DNA from 3 places in the Streptomyces sp. NPDC093568 genome. Region 1 is predicted to be linked to each of the others. Evidence: riboswitches for the same ligand, from Rfam matches in the RefSeq annotation. Region 1 holds a riboswitch; each other region holds the start of a gene.
The links. A riboswitch is a leader RNA that binds a small molecule or an ion and turns the genes downstream of it on or off. The one in region 1 is predicted to bind cobalamin.
Positions count from the first base shown of each region.

Region 2: it holds a riboswitch for cobalamin, as region 1 does, so the genes downstream of both, ACIRD7_RS17895 (ribonucleoside-diphosphate reductase subunit alpha) here and metE (5-methyltetrahydropteroyltriglutamate--homocysteine S-methyltransferase) in region 1, are expected to answer to the same signal.
Region 3: it holds a riboswitch for cobalamin, as region 1 does, so the genes downstream of both, ACIRD7_RS20910 (cobalamin biosynthesis protein) here and metE (5-methyltetrahydropteroyltriglutamate--homocysteine S-methyltransferase) in region 1, are expected to answer to the same signal.

Region 1 is NZ_JBIWJD010000001.1:681,692-687,040, forward strand. Features, by position in the region: gene ACIRD7_RS02865 (methylmalonyl-CoA mutase family protein) at 1-1,382, opposite strand, end outside; gene metE (5-methyltetrahydropteroyltriglutamate--homocysteine S-methyltransferase) at 1,507-3,825, opposite strand; cobalamin riboswitch at 3,981-4,205, opposite strand; gene ACIRD7_RS02875 (3-hydroxybutyryl-CoA dehydrogenase) at 4,203-5,069, opposite strand; gene aceB (malate synthase A) at 5,090-5,349, opposite strand, start outside.
Region 2 is NZ_JBIWJD010000004.1:92,645-97,993, forward strand. Features, by position in the region: gene ACIRD7_RS17890 (ribonucleotide-diphosphate reductase subunit beta) at 1-910, opposite strand, end outside; gene ACIRD7_RS17895 (ribonucleoside-diphosphate reductase subunit alpha) at 910-3,267, opposite strand; cobalamin riboswitch at 3,391-3,548, opposite strand; gene ACIRD7_RS17900 (GNAT family N-acetyltransferase) at 3,584-4,090, opposite strand; gene ACIRD7_RS17905 (ATP-binding protein) at 4,263-5,349, shown strand, end outside.
Region 3 is NZ_JBIWJD010000005.1:61,759-67,107, forward strand. Features, by position in the region: gene ACIRD7_RS20900 (anion permease) at 1-1,005, shown strand, start outside; gene ACIRD7_RS20905 (hypothetical protein) at 1,037-1,258, shown strand; cobalamin riboswitch at 1,374-1,516, shown strand; gene ACIRD7_RS20910 (cobalamin biosynthesis protein) at 1,617-2,558, shown strand; gene ACIRD7_RS20915 (cobyric acid synthase) at 2,555-4,066, shown strand; gene cobN (cobaltochelatase subunit CobN) at 4,063-5,349, shown strand, end outside.

The sequences.
Region 1 (5,349 bases):
GGGGGCTCGGGAGCGGGCTCGCGCTCCACGGGCTGCTCGGCGAGGTGCGGGAACTCGCTGACCCCGGTGACGGGTTCGCGGCGCTTGGCGAGCCTGCCGGAGCGCGCCTCCCAGGTGTCGGCGAGGTCCTGGCGCAGCTGCCCCGAGCGCAGGGCCGCCGCCTGGCCGCCGGCCTGCTCGATGCGCTGGAAGAACTCCCAGCCCGCGTGGGCGAGTTCGTCGGTGAGCCGCTCCACGTACCAGGAGCCGCCCGCCGGGTCGATCACCCGGGCCAGGTGCGACTCCTCGATGAGGATGGTCGAGGTGTTGCGGGCGATGCGCCGCGCGAACGCGTCCGGCAGGCCGAGCGCGTGGTCGAAGGGCAGCACGGTCACGGAGTCGGCGCCGCCGACGCCGGCGGCCAGCGTGGCGACCGTCGTGCGCAGCATGTTCACCCAGGGGTCCCGGCGCGTCATCATCACCGGCGAGGTGACGGCGTGCTGCACCTGCGCCGCGCTCGGCGCCCCGCTCACCTCGGTGACCCGCGCCCACAGCCGGCGCGCGGCGCGCAGCTTGGCGATCGTGAGGAACTGGTCGGCGGTGGCGGCGAACCGGAACTCCAGCTGCGCGCAGGCCTGTTCGACGGTCAGTCCCGCCTCGGTGAGCTCCCGCAGATACGCGACGCCGGTGGCCAGCGAGGAACCCAGCTCCTGGGCGGCCGAGCCACCGGCCTCGTGGTACGGCAGCGCGTCCACGGTCAGCGCCCGCAGCCCCCGGTACTCCTCGGCGCACAGCCGCGCCAGCGAGGCGACGGGCGCGAACTCCGAGGACTTCCCGGTACGGGCCTCAAGGCCGAGCGGGTCCGCGCCGAGGTTGCCGCGCGCCGCCTCCTTGGCGACGCCCCGCTCCTCGTAGAGCCGCAGCAGCTCACGCGCGGCCGGCTCCACGTCGGTGCCCGCGTCGAGGACGACGGGGGCCAGGTCGAGGTAGACGCCGTCGAGGGCGCGGCCCAGGTCGGACACCGGGACGCCGCCCTCGCCGAGGACCAGCCAGAGCGAGGTGACGCCGTTCTCCAGGTCACCGAGGACCACACCGTCCGTGAGCGCCGTGTGCCGCTGGCGTACATCCCAGCCGCCCGCCGTGTTGCCCTCGGCGCGGCCACCCCGAACGAACGGGGCGAACCCGGGCAGACCGGTTTCGGGCGCGGAGTCGCGCGCGGTGTACAGAGGGCGGGTGCGCAACCCGTCCTCCAGGGCGGTGGACAGGGCGTCTTCCGCGGCCGTGCCCGAGACGTCCTTACCCGCCTTGCGCAGCACACCTTCCACCAGGTGTTGCCACTGCTCATGGGTTGCGTCAGGGAACTCGGCGGCCAGCGAGAGCCCGTCGTCAGGCAGGACCGTCATGCTCGGATGCTAGGTCAGATCGTCAAAGGAGCAGCAGAGGGCACGGCTGTGACCTTGCCCTCTTCCACCCTGTGACCTGGGTCTCCGGGCCCCGGCACGGGTGCGCCGGGGCCCGTCCGACGGGTCAGGACGGGGACGGTTCACCCCGTACCGTACGGGCCGCCGCCACCAGGTTCTCCAGCGCTGCGCGGGTCTCCGGCCAGCCGCGGGTCTTCAGGCCGCAGTCGGGGTTGACCCACAGCCGTTCGGCGGGGACGGCCCTGAGACCGATGCGCAGCAGCTCCGCCGCTTCCTCGGCGCTCGGCACGCGCGGGGAGTGGATGTCGTAGACACCCGGACCGGCCTCGCGGGGATAGCCGTGCGCGGCGAGCTCGCGGGCGACCCGCATGTGGGAGCGGGCCGCCTCCAGGCTGATGACGTCGGCGTCGAGGTCGTCGATCGCCCCGACGATGTCCCCGAACTCGGCGTAGCACATGTGCGTGTGGATCTGCGTGTCCGGCCGCACCCCGCCGGTGCTCAGCCGGAACGCCTCCGTCGCCCACGCCAGGTACGCGGCGTGGTCGCCGGCGCGCAGCGGCAGCGTCTCCCGGAGGGCCGGCTCGTCGACCTGGATGACCGAGGCGCCGGCCGCCTCCAGGTCACCCACCTCGTCACGCAGGGCGAGGGCGACCTGGCGGGCCGTCTCGCCGAGCGACTGGTCGTCGCGGACGAAGGACCAGGCGAGCATGGTGACCGGGCCGGTGAGCATGCCCTTGACCGGGCGCGAGGTGAGGGACTGGGCGTACGTCGTCCAGCGCACCGTCATCGGCTCGGGCCGCGAGATGTCGCCGGCCAGGATCGGCGGGCGGACGTAGCGGGTGCCGTAGGACTGGACCCAGCCGTGCCGCGTGGCGAGGTAGCCGGTGAGCCGCTCGGCGAAGTACTGCACCATGTCGTCGCGCTCCGGCTCGCCGTGCACCAGGACGTCGATGCCGGTCTTCTCCTGGAAGGCGACGACCTCCTGGATCTCCGCCTTGACGCGCTCTTCGTAGGCGGCGGCGTCGATCCGGCCCGCGCGCAGGTCGGCGCGCGCGGTGCGCAGCTCGCCGGTCTGCGGGAAGGAGCCGATCGTGGTGGTCGGCAGCAACGGCAGGTTCAGCTGGGCGCGTTGGGCGGCGGCCCGCTCGGCGTACGACTGAGCGCGCCGGGCGTCCGCCTCCGTGACCGCCGCCGTGCGGGAGCGGACGGCCGGGTCGCGGGTGATCGGGGAGCCGGCCCGGGAGGCGAGGTCGGCGCGGTTGGCGGCGAGTTCGGCCGTGATCGCGCCGGTACCCTTGGCCAGACCCTTGGCGAGGGTGACGATCTCGGCGGTCTTCTGCCGGGCGAAGGCCAGCCAGCGCAGGAGCTGCGGCTCGATGTCCCGCTCGGCGGACGCGTCGAGGGGCACGTGGAGCAACGAGCAGGACGCGGCCACGTCCACCCGGTCCGCCAGGCCCAGCAGGGTGCCGAGCGTGGCGAGCGACGCCGTCAGATCGTTGACCCAGATGTTGCGGCCGTTGACGACCCCCGCCACCAGTCGCTTGCCGGGCAGCCCGCCGGCCGCTGCGAGCGCCTCCAGGTTGCCGGCCGCGGGCCCGGTGAAGTCCAGCGCGAGCCCTTCGACCGGTGCCTTGGCCAGCACCGGCAGTGCCTCGCCGAGCCGGTCGAAGTACGAGGCGACCAGCAGCTTCGGCCGGTCGGTGCGGGCGCCGAGCGCACGGTAGGCGCGCGCGGCGGCGTTCAGCTCGGCCGGGGTGCGGTCCTGGACGAGGGCGGGCTCGTCCAGCTGGACCCATTCGGCGCCCGCCGCGCGCAGGTCGGCGAGGATCTCCGCGTACACCGGGAGCAGCCGGTCCAGGAGGGTGAGCGGCTCGAAGTCCGCGGCGACATCGGGTGCGGGCTTGGCGAGCAGGAGGTAGGTGATCGGGCCGACCAGGACGGGCCGGGCGGTCAGACCCAGCGTCAGGGCCTCCTTCAGCTCGGCGACCTGCTTGGTCGAGTCGGCCGCGAAGCAGGTGTCCGGGCCCAACTCGGGGACCAGATAGTGGTAGTTGGTGTCGAACCACTTGGTCATCTCCAGTGGCGCGACGTCCTGGGTGCCGCGGGCCATGGCGAAGTAACCGTCCAGGGCGTCGGCCGCCACGGCCGCGCGGTGGCGCTCGGGAATCGCGCCGACGGCGACCGTGGTGTCCAGGACGTGGTCGTAGTACGAGAAGTCGCCGGTCGGCACCTCGTGGATGCCGGCGTCGGCGAGCCGGCGCCAGTTGCCGCGGCGCAGTCCGGCGGCGGTGGAGCGCAGGGCGTGGGCGGTGACGCGGCCCTTCCAGTAGCCCTCGATCGCCTTCTTCAGCTCCCGGTCGGGGCCCTGGCGGGGGTAGCCGTACACGGTGGCCCGTGCTGCCGCGGCTGCGGACTCGGTGGTCACGGAGATCTCCTTCGCGAGATGAATCCCTGAGATCCCGGGGACGGGACGCGAGCGCGAAGGGGTGACGAACCGGACAACGGGGGCCGCACGGCCGTCCGTTCGGTTGTGTACGCCGACCCGCCCACGAGGTCACCGGGATGTCCGCGCGCGGAGTGGTCCGCACACGGGCAGATGGCAGGTCTTCGGACTCGCGGGCACGTCCTCACGTCGTGAGGACACCTACTGGCCGTCGCTTCCCAGGCCCGGTACGTCGGACCCAGTGCGTATGACGGCGGTCGTTCCCGCTCACCGCTGCGGGGCAGTCCCGGATTCCCACCGGGTTCCCTCTTGCGACGCATCCCGTCCGGCTGACGGGGCGAACCAGCTGCACGGCCAGCCTACCCGCCGTACCGGTGGAACCCCTGGCCGGTCTTGCGGCCCAGCAGCCCCGCCTCCACCATCCGCCGCAGCAGCGGGGGAGGGGCGTAGAGGGGTTCCTTGAACTCGTCGTAGAGCGACTCGGCGATCGCGTCGACGGTGTCCAGACCGATCAGATCCGCGAGCCTGAGCGGGCCCATGGGGTGGGCGCAGCCCAGTTCCATGCCGGCGTCGATGTCGGCGGCCGTGGCGAAGCCGGACTCCGCCATCCGGATCGCGGACAGCAGATACGGGACGAGCAGCGCGTTGACGACGAAGCCCGCCCGGTCCCGGGAGCGGATCACGGTCTTGCCGAGCGCACCGGCCGCGAAGTCCTCGACCGCGGCGAGCGTCGCCGCCGACGTGTGCAGGGAGGTCACGACCTCCACCAGCGGCAGGACCGGAACGGGCTGGAAGAAGTGCAGGCCCACGACCCGGTCCGCGCGGCTCGTGGCCATGCCGAGCCGCATGACCGGCAGGGAGGAGGTGTTGGTGGCCAGTAGGGCCGCCGGATCCTCGACGATCTTGTCGAGCGCGGCGAACACCTCGGTCTTGGCGTCCGGGTTCTCCACGACGGCCTCGACGACGAGCTGCCGGTCGGCCAGGTCGTCGAGGCTGCCGGTGAACGCCAGCCGGTCCAGGGCCTCCCGCGCCTCGGCCGCCGCCAGCCCGCCGCGCCGTACGGCACGGTCGAGCGACGCCGCCACCCGCTCGCGCGCGGCGCGGGCCGCGAGGGCGTCCACCTCGCAGACCACGGTGTCGAGTCCGGCCCGCGCACACACCTGCGCGATCCCCGCCCCCATCTGCCCGCCGCCGACGACGCCGACGCGCGCAATGCCTCCGCTGATGCCCCCGTTCATGCCTCCGTTCATGCTCCGGCCGCCGTCCGCCGGACGAGGTGCCGGGTGTAGGCGTCCGGCGTGAAGAACTGCGGCAACTCGCCCGCCAGCGCCGTCCGTTCGAACAGCGCGCGGATCTCGTCGACCGGCGCCCACGGGTACTCCGCGCCCAGCGCCGCGACCTGGTCGTCGAGCAGCCGCAGCACCGTCTCCCGCTCGACCACCCGGTGCCGCAGCCACTGCCAGATCTGCACCCGCGCGATCTCGGCGGTGGCCGCGTCCTCCATCA
Region 2 (5,349 bases), on a different contig from region 1:
TGAAGGAGAAGGGGTTCTCGGAGCCGTACACCGGAGCGAAGCCGAGGCGGCTCAGCCGCTGATCGGCGACACACTCCAGGTACTGCCGCATCGAGTCGGTGTTCATGCCCGGGAGGCCGTCACCACACAGGTCGCGCGCGAACTGCAGCTCGGCCTCGACGGCCTCCCTCAGCATGTCGGTGACCTGCTGCTGTAGCTGGTCGTCGAAGAGCTCCGGCTCCTCCTTGCGGACCGTGTCGACCACGTCGAACGCGAAGGACATGTGCATCGTCTCGTCGCGGAACACCCAGTTGGTGCCGGTCGCGAGGCCGTGCAGCAGGCCCCGGCTGCGGAACCAGTAGACGTAGGCGAAGGCGCCGTAGAAGAACAGGCCCTCGATGCAGGCGGCGAAGCAGATGAGGTTGAGCAGGAAGCGACGCCGGTCGGCCTGGGTCTCCAGCCGGTCCAGCTTCTCTACCTCGTTGATCCACTTGAAGCAGAACTCCGCCTTCTCGCGGATCGAGGGGATGTTCTCGACGGCGTCGAAGGCCGCCGCCCGGTCCTCCGGGTCGGGCAGGTAAGTGTCCAGCAGCGTCAGATAGAACTGGACGTGCACGGCCTCCTCGAAGAGCTGCCGGCTCAGGTAGAGCCGCGCCTCGGGGGAGTTGATGTGCTTGTACAGCGTCAGCACCAGGTTGTTCGCCACGATCGAGTCGCCCGTCGCGAAGAACGCGACCAGCCGCCCGATCAGGTGCTGCTCGGCGGGGCTGAGCTTCGCCAGGTCCGCGACGTCGGAGTGGAGGTCGACCTCCTCGACGGTCCAGGTGTTCTTGATGGCGTCCCGGTAGCGCTCGTAGAAGTCGGGGTAGCGCATGGGACGCAGAGTCAGCTCGAAGCCGGGGTCGAGCAGGTTCTGAGCACGGTGGGACATTACTGGCAGGCCTCGCAGGACTCGGGGTTTTCCAGGGAGCAGGCGATGGCCTCTTCGGAGGTCGCCTGCACGGGGACGGATGCTTGTGCCGCGCGGGCGATGCGGGTCGCTGGGCGCGAGCGCAGGTAGTACGTCGTCTTCAGGCCCGACTTCCAGGCATACGCGTACATCGAGGAGAGCTTGCCGATGGTCGGCGTCTCCAGGAAGAGGTTCAGGGACTGGGACTGGTCGAGGAACGGGGTGCGTGCCGCGGCCATGTCGATGAGTCCCCGCTGCGGGATCTCCCACGCCGTGCGGTACAACGCCCGTACGTCCGCCGGGATCCAGGCGAAGTCCTGCACCGAGCCGCCCGAGTCGCGCAGCGCCTCCCGGGTGCGGGCGTCCCAGACGCCGAGCTCCTTGAGGTCGTTGACCAGGTAGGAGTTGACCTGGAGGAACTCGCCGGACAGCGTCTCGCGCTTGAACAGGTTGGAGACCTGCGGCTCGATGCACTCGTAGACACCGGCGATGGACGCGATCGTGGCGGTGGGGGCGATGGCCAGGAGGAGGCTGTTGCGCAGGCCGACCGCCGCGATCCGCTCGCGCAGGGCCGCCCATCGCTCCGGCCAGGTCAGCTCGACGCCGTAGTGGTCGGGGTGCAGCACGCCCTGGGCCGTACGGGTCTTCTCCCAGGCCGGCAGCGGGCCGCTGCGCTCGGCGAGGTCGGCGGAGGCCTCGTACGCGGCGAGCATGATGCGCTCGGCGATGCGGGTGGACAGGGCGCGGGCCTCCGCTGAGTCGAAGGGCAGCCGCAGCTTGAAGAAGACGTCCTGCAGGCCCATCGCGCCAAGGCCCACCGGGCGCCACTTGGCGTTCGAGCGGCCCGCCTGCTCGGTCGGGTAGAAGTTGATGTCGACGACGCGGTCGAGGAAGGTGACGGCGGTGCGGACGGTGGCGTCGAGGCGCTCCCAGTCGATGTCGCCGTCGTCCACGAAAGCACCGAGGTTGACGGACCCGAGGTTGCAGACCGCCGTCTCCCCGTCGTCGGTGACCTCCAGGATCTCCGTGCAGAGGTTGGAGGAGTGGACGACATGGCCCGGCAGCGCCGTCTGGTTGGCGGTGCGGTTGGCGGCGTCCTTGAAGGTCATCCAGCCGTTGCCGGTCTGCGCCAGGGTGCGCATCATGCGGCCGTACAGCTCACGGGCCGCGATGGTCTTGCGCGCGAGTCCCGCCGCCTCCGCCTTGCGGTAGGCCGCGTCGAACTCCTCGCCCCACAGGTCGACCAGTTCGGGCACGTCGGCGGGGGAGAACAGGCTCCACGGCTCGTCGGCGTTGACCCGGCGCATGAACTCGTCCGGGATCCAGTGCGCGAGGTTCAGGTTGTGCGTACGCCGGGCGTCCTCACCGGTGTTGTCGCGCAGTTCCAGGAACTCCTCGATGTCGGAGTGCCAGGTCTCCAGGTAGACCGCGGCGGCACCCTTGCGCCGGCCGCCCTGGTTCACGGCGGCGACGGAGGCGTCGAGCGTCTTCAGGAACGGGACGATGCCGTTGGAGTGGCCGTTGGTGCCGCGGATCAGCGAACCGCGGCTGCGGACGCGGGAGTAGGCGATGCCGATGCCGCCGGCGTGCTTCGAGAGGCGGGCGACCTGGTGGTAGCGGTCGTAGATGGAGTCCAGTTCGTCGAGTGGGGAGTCGAGGAGGTAGCAGGACGACATCTGGGGGTGCCGGGTGCCGGAGTTGAACAGCGTCGGGGAGGACGGCAGGTAGTCGAGGCGGCTCATGAGCCCGTAGAGCGCGGCGACTTCGTCGACCGCCCGCGAGGTGTCGTCCTCGGCGAGACCGGCCGCGACGCGCAGCATGAAGTGCTGGGGCGTCTCGATGACCTTGCGGGTGATGGGGTGCCGGAGCAGATAGCGGCTGTGCAGGGTGCGCAGGCCGAAGTAGCCGAAGCGGTCGTCGGCGGCCGGGTCGACCAGGGCGTCGAGGCGGGCCGCGTGGAGACGCGCGAACTCGGCGGTGCGGTCGGCGATGAGGCCCTCGCGGTGGCCGACGGCGACCGACTCGGTGAAGGACGTCACGCCCTGCGAGGCGGCCTCGGCGGCGATGGAGACGGTCAGCAGCCGGGCGGCCAGCCTGGAGTAGGCGGGGTCCTCGGAGATGAGACCGGCCGCCGCCTCGGTGGCCAGCTCGCGCAGCTCCGCCTCGTCCGCACGGGCGGACCGGCCGCGCAGCGCGGCGGCGGCGACCCGGCCGGGGTCGGCGTCGGGGAGATCGGCGGTCAGCTCGGTGAGGGTCCGCAACAAGGCGGTTCCCGGGGCGTCCTCGTCGGTCGGGACGACTGAGGCGGCTGAGGCCGGATCTGCTGGCGCGATGGTCACGTGGGGCTCTCCCTCGCTCGGCACGGGGGCCTTGCGGAGGGCAGGGGGCAGCACACGAGCGCACGCGGCGTCGCGTCCACCGGCCCATTCCACGAGGCCCGGACGTCAGTGCGCACCGGCCGGGTGGCCGGGCGCGCTGTCGGCAGGTCCTCGGACTGACTCCTGTGCGGGGCGTCTGAGAGAACAGACATGCACAAGTACACCGTTGCGGGACAGTTCCGGATTCGCACCGGATTCCCCTGCGGCGACAGCGAGGACGAGCATACATCTTGTGCTCACCCGCCACGCCACCCCCAGATGTTGTGTCGGGGTGGTTTCAGAGCGTCAACTCATAGGTGAGAAGAGTGATGTCGTCGAGGTGCGGGACGGGGTTCCAGTCCCGCTCGGGTGTGCGGACGAAGCCCAGCCGTTCGTAGATGCGGTGGGCGCCGTGCATGGTGCGCTGGGTCGACAGGACGATCCGCACACAGCCCTCCGCGGCCCGTGCCCGGTCGACGCAGGCCCGCACGAGGGCCTCGCCGGCGCCGCGGCCGCGGGCCGCCCGGTCGACGGCGAGCATCCGGATCTCCGCCTCTCCGGGACGGGCGATGTCGGCCATGGGCCCGCCGGCCGGCACGAAGGTCACCCCGCCCAGCAGCCGGCCGTCCTGGACGGCCACCAACACCTCGGCGGCGAGAGCCCGCTTGGCCACGTCCCTCAGTTCCCCGAGGTATTCGTCACTCTCGCCGAAGTCGAGGAGGCCGTCCTGGAGGTAGGCCTGGGCGGTGAGCTCACCGAGGGTGTCGTACTCGGCGGGTTCCACGGGCCGGATCACGATGTCCATAGGGCCGAGTCTGCCGGACGGGCAGGACGGCGAGCCCGGGTTTTCTCGCCGAGGGCCGCCGGGTTGCGGGGCGTTCCTGGAGTGCTTCCATGGAGATAGGCGTCGGAGCCCGCGGCCCCTCCGTTTCGAGCCCTCCAGGAAGTTTCGAGCTCTTCTCGGAAGGAGGCGCAGCATGACGTCGGTCGTCCGTCGCCCGCCGGGCAAGAAGCGGCCGCGGAACGCGCCGATGGCGACGCTCGCTCCGCGGCGGGCGGGCAGCTGGGCCAGGCAGGGAATGGTGGGGCACTGGCACAGGCTGACGATCCGTCTGGAGGCCCGCCGCGGCAGCACCCACTCCAAGAAGTGGCGCCGGTGGTTCACGTACACCAACGTCACCAGGGTCGTCTGGACGGTGGCCGCCCTCGCGTTGCTCGCCTGGATCGTGGAGGGCCTGTACATCTTGATCTCGAGCCGCACGACCGGCTTCGAGAAGTGGCGGCAGGGCAACGAGGGATTCGAAACCGTCCTGCGCTTCGTCGGCCCGGTGCTCGCCGCGTCGATCGCCGCCACGCTCTTCCTGTTCTGGTGGTACCGGTGGACCAAGCGGCGCTATCTGGCGAAGGCGCGGGACGACCCCCACGGACTGGTGCTCACCGCCGGCCCGGACACCGCGGAGATCGTGGGCCGGGAGGAGATCGTCCGGGTCATCGCCGAACGGTTGCGCGAGCGCGAGACACGCCGCCCCTATCTGCTGGTCGGCGGAGTCGGCGTGGGCAAGACCGCCGTCCTCGTACGGCTCACCGAACTGCTGGCCGAGCAGAACGCCGTACCCGTGCCGATCCGGCTGCGGGACGCGAACGGCGGCACCGACCTGAACTTCGAGCGCATGGCCAAGCAGCGTTTCACCGAAGAGGCGCCCCGGGGCATCCTCGCGCGCGGCAAGACCGATCGGGTCTGGCAGCAACTGCTCGCCGACGACAAGCCGGTCGTCATCGCCGACGGACTGGAAGAGGCACTCCTCGGCGACGGCCAGAACCGGGACAACATCATCCGGCGGGCCATCGAGCGCGCCTACGAGGAGAAGCTGCCCCTCGTCATCGCCTCCCGCCCGCACAGCCCGCTGGAGAGCACCCCGGCGGCGATCGTGGAACTCGAACCGCTCAGCGAGGAGGAGGCCCTGCGCTTCGTGCAGGCACGGGTGCCGGACACGGACGAGCGCCGCGTGGACTGGATCGTGGAGACGGCGGAGGTGACCGAGTCCCCCGTCTACCTTCAGATAG
Region 3 (5,349 bases), on a different contig from region 1:
ATCCGCCCCGAGGTCATATTCGCCGCGTTGGTCGGCGCGATCCTCTGGAACCTGCTGACCTGGCTCGTGGGCCTGCCCTCCAGCTCCTCGCACGCCCTGATGGGCGGCCTGATCGGCGCCACCATCGCCTCGGCCGGCGTCGGCGCCGTCCACGGCGACGTGCTCGTCACCAAGGTGCTGATCCCGGCGATCGCCGCCCCGCTGGTCGCGGGCATCGCCGCGCTGCTGGCCACGCGCCTGACGTACTCCCTCGGCAAGAAGGCCGACGGCAACGCCTCCAAGAAGGGCTACCGCGCCGGGCAGATCGCCTCCGCCGGCCTGGTCTCCCTGGCTCACGGCACCAACGACGCGCAGAAGACGATGGGCATCATCACCCTCGCCCTGGTCGCCGGCGGCACCCTCGCCCCCGACTCCGACCCGCCCCTGTGGGTCATCCTCACCGCGGGCCTGGCCATCGCGCTCGGTACCTACCTCGGCGGCTGGCGCATCATCCGCACCATGGGCAAGGGCCTGACCGACCTTCAGCCGCAGCAGGGCTTCGCCGCCCAGACCAGCGCGGCCACGGTCATCCTGGCCTCCTCGCACCTCGGCTTCTCCCTCTCCACCACGCACTCCGTCTCCGGTTCGGTGATGGGCGCCGGCCTCGGCCGCAAGGGCGGCGTCGTCCGCTGGTCGACGGCCACCCGGATGTTCGTCGCCTGGGGCCTGACCCTGCCGGCCGCCGCCCTGGTCGGCGCGCTCGCGGAGTACGTGACGGGCTTCGGCGCCTGGGGCACGGCCGTGGTCGCCGTCTTCCTGGTCGCCTCCAGCGCCGTGATCTGGAAGATCTCCCGCCGCGAGGTCATCGACCACACGAACGTCGTCGAGACGGACGAGGCGCCCGGCGTGGTCACCACCGCCATGGCCGCCGTGACCCCGCCCCCCGCGGGCACGCCCGCCGAGGACCTCACGGCCACGATCCCGGCCCCGTCCAACGAGCCGGCCTCCTCCCAGGCCACCGTCTGACCCGCCCGGTTACCAACCAGAAAGAAGAACCATGAAGATCGACTGGGCGGCCCTCGGCTCCGTCTTCGGCGTCAGCCTCGTGGTCACCGTGGCCCTGGTGGGCCTGTTCACCCTCGGCATCGCCGGCCTGTCCCGCCGCGAACGCGCGGTCGCCCAGGGCGACTCGGCCGCACTCGCGGTCACGGGCGCGTACGCCTGCTTCGCCGCGTGCACGGCCGCGGTGGCGTACGGGATCTATCTGATCGTCGCCTGACACACGGCGCGCATCACCTGAAACACCCGAGGCGCGGGACGGACGACCGTCCCGCGCCTCACCGTTGTGTGGGCCTTCGCACACTCTCCCGTCGCAGGTCAACGGCAAGTTGACGCCCCTTCCAACCCCATGGTGGACTGCCGGGGCCAAGTACGGCGGTAGGAGAGGAAGCCGGTGTGAATCCGGCGCGGTCCCGCCACTGTCACCGGGGTAGAAAGCCCCGGGAGCCAGGAACTCTCACCGCCGGTCTCGTCGAACCAGGGCGTGGACACCCTGAGTGAGGACATGACGCGATGCTCGCCTGCCGATCGACACGCAGTAACAGACCCACGTGTGACCCCACGGTCGGCTGACCCCGATGCGAGCCGATCGCGTTTTCGCGTACGGCGCCGCCGCCGGACTTCTCGGTGACCTGCTGCTCGGCGATCCCCGCCGGGGGCATCCGGTCGCCGCGTTCGGGCGGGCCGCCGGCGCCGTCGAGAAGGTGTTGTGGCGCGACGACCGCGCGTGGGGTGCGCTGCACACCGCCGTGTGCGCCGGTGGCGCCGTCGCCCTCGGGGCACTCGCCGCGCGTGCCGTACGTACCTCTCCCGCCGCCTCCGTCGCGCTGACCGGCGCCGCCTGCTGGGCCGTCGTCGGCGGAACCTCGCTCGCCCGCGAGGCCCGGAGCATCGGAGGGGCCCTCGACGCGGGGGACATCGAGGGGGCACGGGCCCGGCTGCCGCATCTGTGCGGACGGGATCCGCAGGCGCTGGACGCGGACGGGATCGCGCGGGCGGTCGTGGAGTCCGTCGCCGAGAACACCTCCGACGCGGTCGTGGGGGCCCTGGTGTGGGGTGCCGTCGGCGGGGTGCCGGGACTCCTCGGGTTCCGGGCCGTGAACACGCTGGACGCGATGGTCGGCCACAAGTCTCCCAAGTACCGCCGCTACGGCTGGGCTTCCGCCCGGCTCGACGACCTGGCCGGCTGGCCGGGGGCCCGGCTGACCGCCGTGCTCGCCGCAGTCGCCGGGGGCGATCCCCGGGGTGCCGTACGAGCCTGGCGCGCCGACGCCGCGCAGCACCCGAGCCCCAACGCCGGTCCCGTGGAGGCCTCGTTCGCGGGGGCGCTCGGGGTGCGGCTCGGGGGGACCCTGTCGTACGGCGGGCGGGTCGAGCACCGGCCCGTGCTCAACAAGTCCGGGCGGGCCGTCGAAACCGCCGACATCGAGCGGGCCGTACGGCTGTCGCAGCGCGTCGGCTGGCTCGCGCTCGGCGTCTGTGCCGCCGCGCGCCGTATCGCGAAGGGGCGTACGTCATGACGGGCGGGGGGCTTCTCGTCGCCGGCACCACCTCCGACGCCGGCAAGAGCGTCGTCACGGCCGGGATCTGCCGCTGGCTGGTCCGGCAGGGGGTGAAGGTCGCGCCGTTCAAGGCGCAGAACATGTCGCTGAACTCGTTCGTCACGCGCGAGGGCGCGGAGATCGGGCGGGCGCAGGCCATGCAGGCGCAGGCCTGCCGGGTCGAGCCGACCGCGCTCATGAATCCGGTGCTGCTCAAGCCCGGTGGCGAGCAGAGCAGTCAGGTCGTGCTGCTGGGCAAGCCGGTGGGTGAGCTGAGCGCACGCGGGTACCACGGCGGGCGGCAGCAGCGGCTGCTCGGAACCGTGCTGGACTGTCTCGCCGAGTTGCGGGGCACGTATGACGCGGTGATCTGTGAGGGGGCCGGCTCTCCGGCCGAGATCAATCTGCGCCGGACCGACATCGTCAACATGGGCATCGCCCGCAATGCCGGACTCCCCGTCCTCGTCGTCGGCGACATCGACCGCGGCGGCGTCTTCGCCTCGTTCTTCGGGACCGTCGCGCTGCTGTCCCGTCAGGACCAGGAGCTGATCGCCGGGTTCCTCGTCAACAAGTTCCGCGGCGACGTCTCGCTCCTCGAACCCGGCCTCGACATGCTGCACGACCTCACCGGGCGGCGGACGTACGGCGTCCTGCCCTTCCGGCACGGGCTCGGCATCGACGAGGAGGACGGGCTGCGGGTCTCCCTGCGGGGCACGGTACGGGAGTCGAACGTCGCCCCGCCCGTCGGCGAGGACGTGCTGCGGGTCGCCGTCTGTGCCGTCCCCCTCATGTCCAACTTCACCGACGTGGACGCGCTCGCCGCCGAACCGGGCGTCGTCGTACGGTTCGTGGACCGGCCGGAGGAGCTGGCCGACGCGGATCTCGTCATCGTCCCCGGGACCCGGGGGACGGTTCGGGCGCTGGAGTGGCTGCGGGAGCGGGGGCTCGCGGACGCCCTGGTCCGCCGGGCCGCCGAAGGACGGCCCGTCCTCGGCATCTGCGGCGGCTTCCAGGTCCTCGGCGAGCACATCGAGGACGACGTCGAGAGCCGGCGCGGACAGGTCGAGGGGCTCGGGGTGCTGCCCGTCCGGGTGCGGTTCGCCCGGGAGAAGACCCTCACCCGGCCGGCCGGCGAGGCGCTCGGGGAGCCGGTGGAGGGGTACGAGATCCACCACGGCGTCGCCGAAGTGACCGGGGGCGAGCCCTTCTTGGACGGCTGCCGGGTCGGCCGGACCTGGGGCACGCACTGGCACGGCTCACTGGAGTCGGACGGTTTCCGACGGGCGTTCCTGCGCGAGGTGGCGGCCGCCGCGGGCCGCCGGTTCGTGCCGGCGCCGGACACGTCGTTCGCCGCGCTGCGCGAGGAGCAGCTCGACCGGCTCGGCGATCTGATCGAACAGCACGCGGACACGGACGCGCTGTGGCGGCTCATCGAGTCCGGCGCGCCGCAAGGACTGCCTTTCATTCCACCGGGAGCGCCCGCATGAGCACAGTGTTGTTGTTGTCGACCGCCGACACGGACCTGCTGGCGGCCCGGGCCGCCTCCGGGGCCGACTACCGCATCGGCAACCCGACCCGCGTGGACGTCGAGACCGAGCTGCCCGCGCTGCTCGACGGAGCCGACCTCGCCGTCGTCCGGCTGCTGGGCGGCAAGCGGGCCTGGGAGGACGGGCTCGCGGCGCTGAAGGCGTCCGGTGTCCCGACCGTCCTGCTGGGCGGCGAGGCCGTTCCCGACGCCGAGTTGATGGCCGAGTCGTCCGTCCCGGCCGGTGTGGTCGCCGAGGCGCTGAAGTACCTCGTCGAGGGCGGACCGGCCAACCTCACCGAGCTGGCCCGGTTCCTCTCCGACACCGTGCTGCTGACCGGCGAGGGGTTCGTCGAGCCGCAGAAGATGCCGGAGTACGGCGTCCACGGCGACCGTACGCTCCAGGAGGGCCGCCCGACCGTGGGCGTGCTCTTCTACCGGGCCCATGAGCTCAGCGGCAACACCGCGTTCGTGGACACCCTGTGCGACGCGATCGAGGCGCACGGCGCCAACGCGCTTCCCGTGTACTGCGGTTCGCTGCGCGGCGCGGACTCCGAGCTGTACGAGATCCTCGGCCGGGCGGACGCCCTGGTCGCCACCGTGCTCGCCGCCGGCGGCACGCACGCCTCACAGGCCTCGGCGGGCGGCGACGAGGAGGCGTGGGACATCGGGGCGCTCGCCGACCTCGACGTGCCGGTGCTGCAAGGACTCTGCCTGACGTCGTCCCGGGCCGCCTGGGACGAGTCCGACGCCGCCCTCTCCCCCATGGACGCGGCGATGCAGGTCGCGATCCCGGAGTTCGACGGCCGTCTGATCACCGTGCCGTTCTCCTTCAAGGAGCAGGGCCCGGACGACGTGCCGGTGTACGTGGCCGACCCGGAGCGGGCCGGGCGCGTCGCCGGGATCGCCGTACGGCACGCCCGGCTGCGGCACAAGCCGAACGCCGACAAGAAGCTCGCGCTCGTGTTCACCGCCTACCCGACCAAGCACTCGCGCGTCGGCAACGCGGTCGGCCTGGACACGCCGGCGTCGGCGGTGCGGGTGCTGGACGCGCTGAAGGCGGCCGGGTACGGGCTGACCGAGTACCCCGACAACGGCGACGAGCTGATCCACCGGCTCATCGAGGCCGGCGGGCACGACGTCGAGTGGCTGACCGAGGACCAGCTGGCGTCTGCGCCCGCGCGCGTGCCGCTCGCCGACTACCAGGCGTGGTTCGACAAGCTCGACCCGGCACTGCGGGAGGCG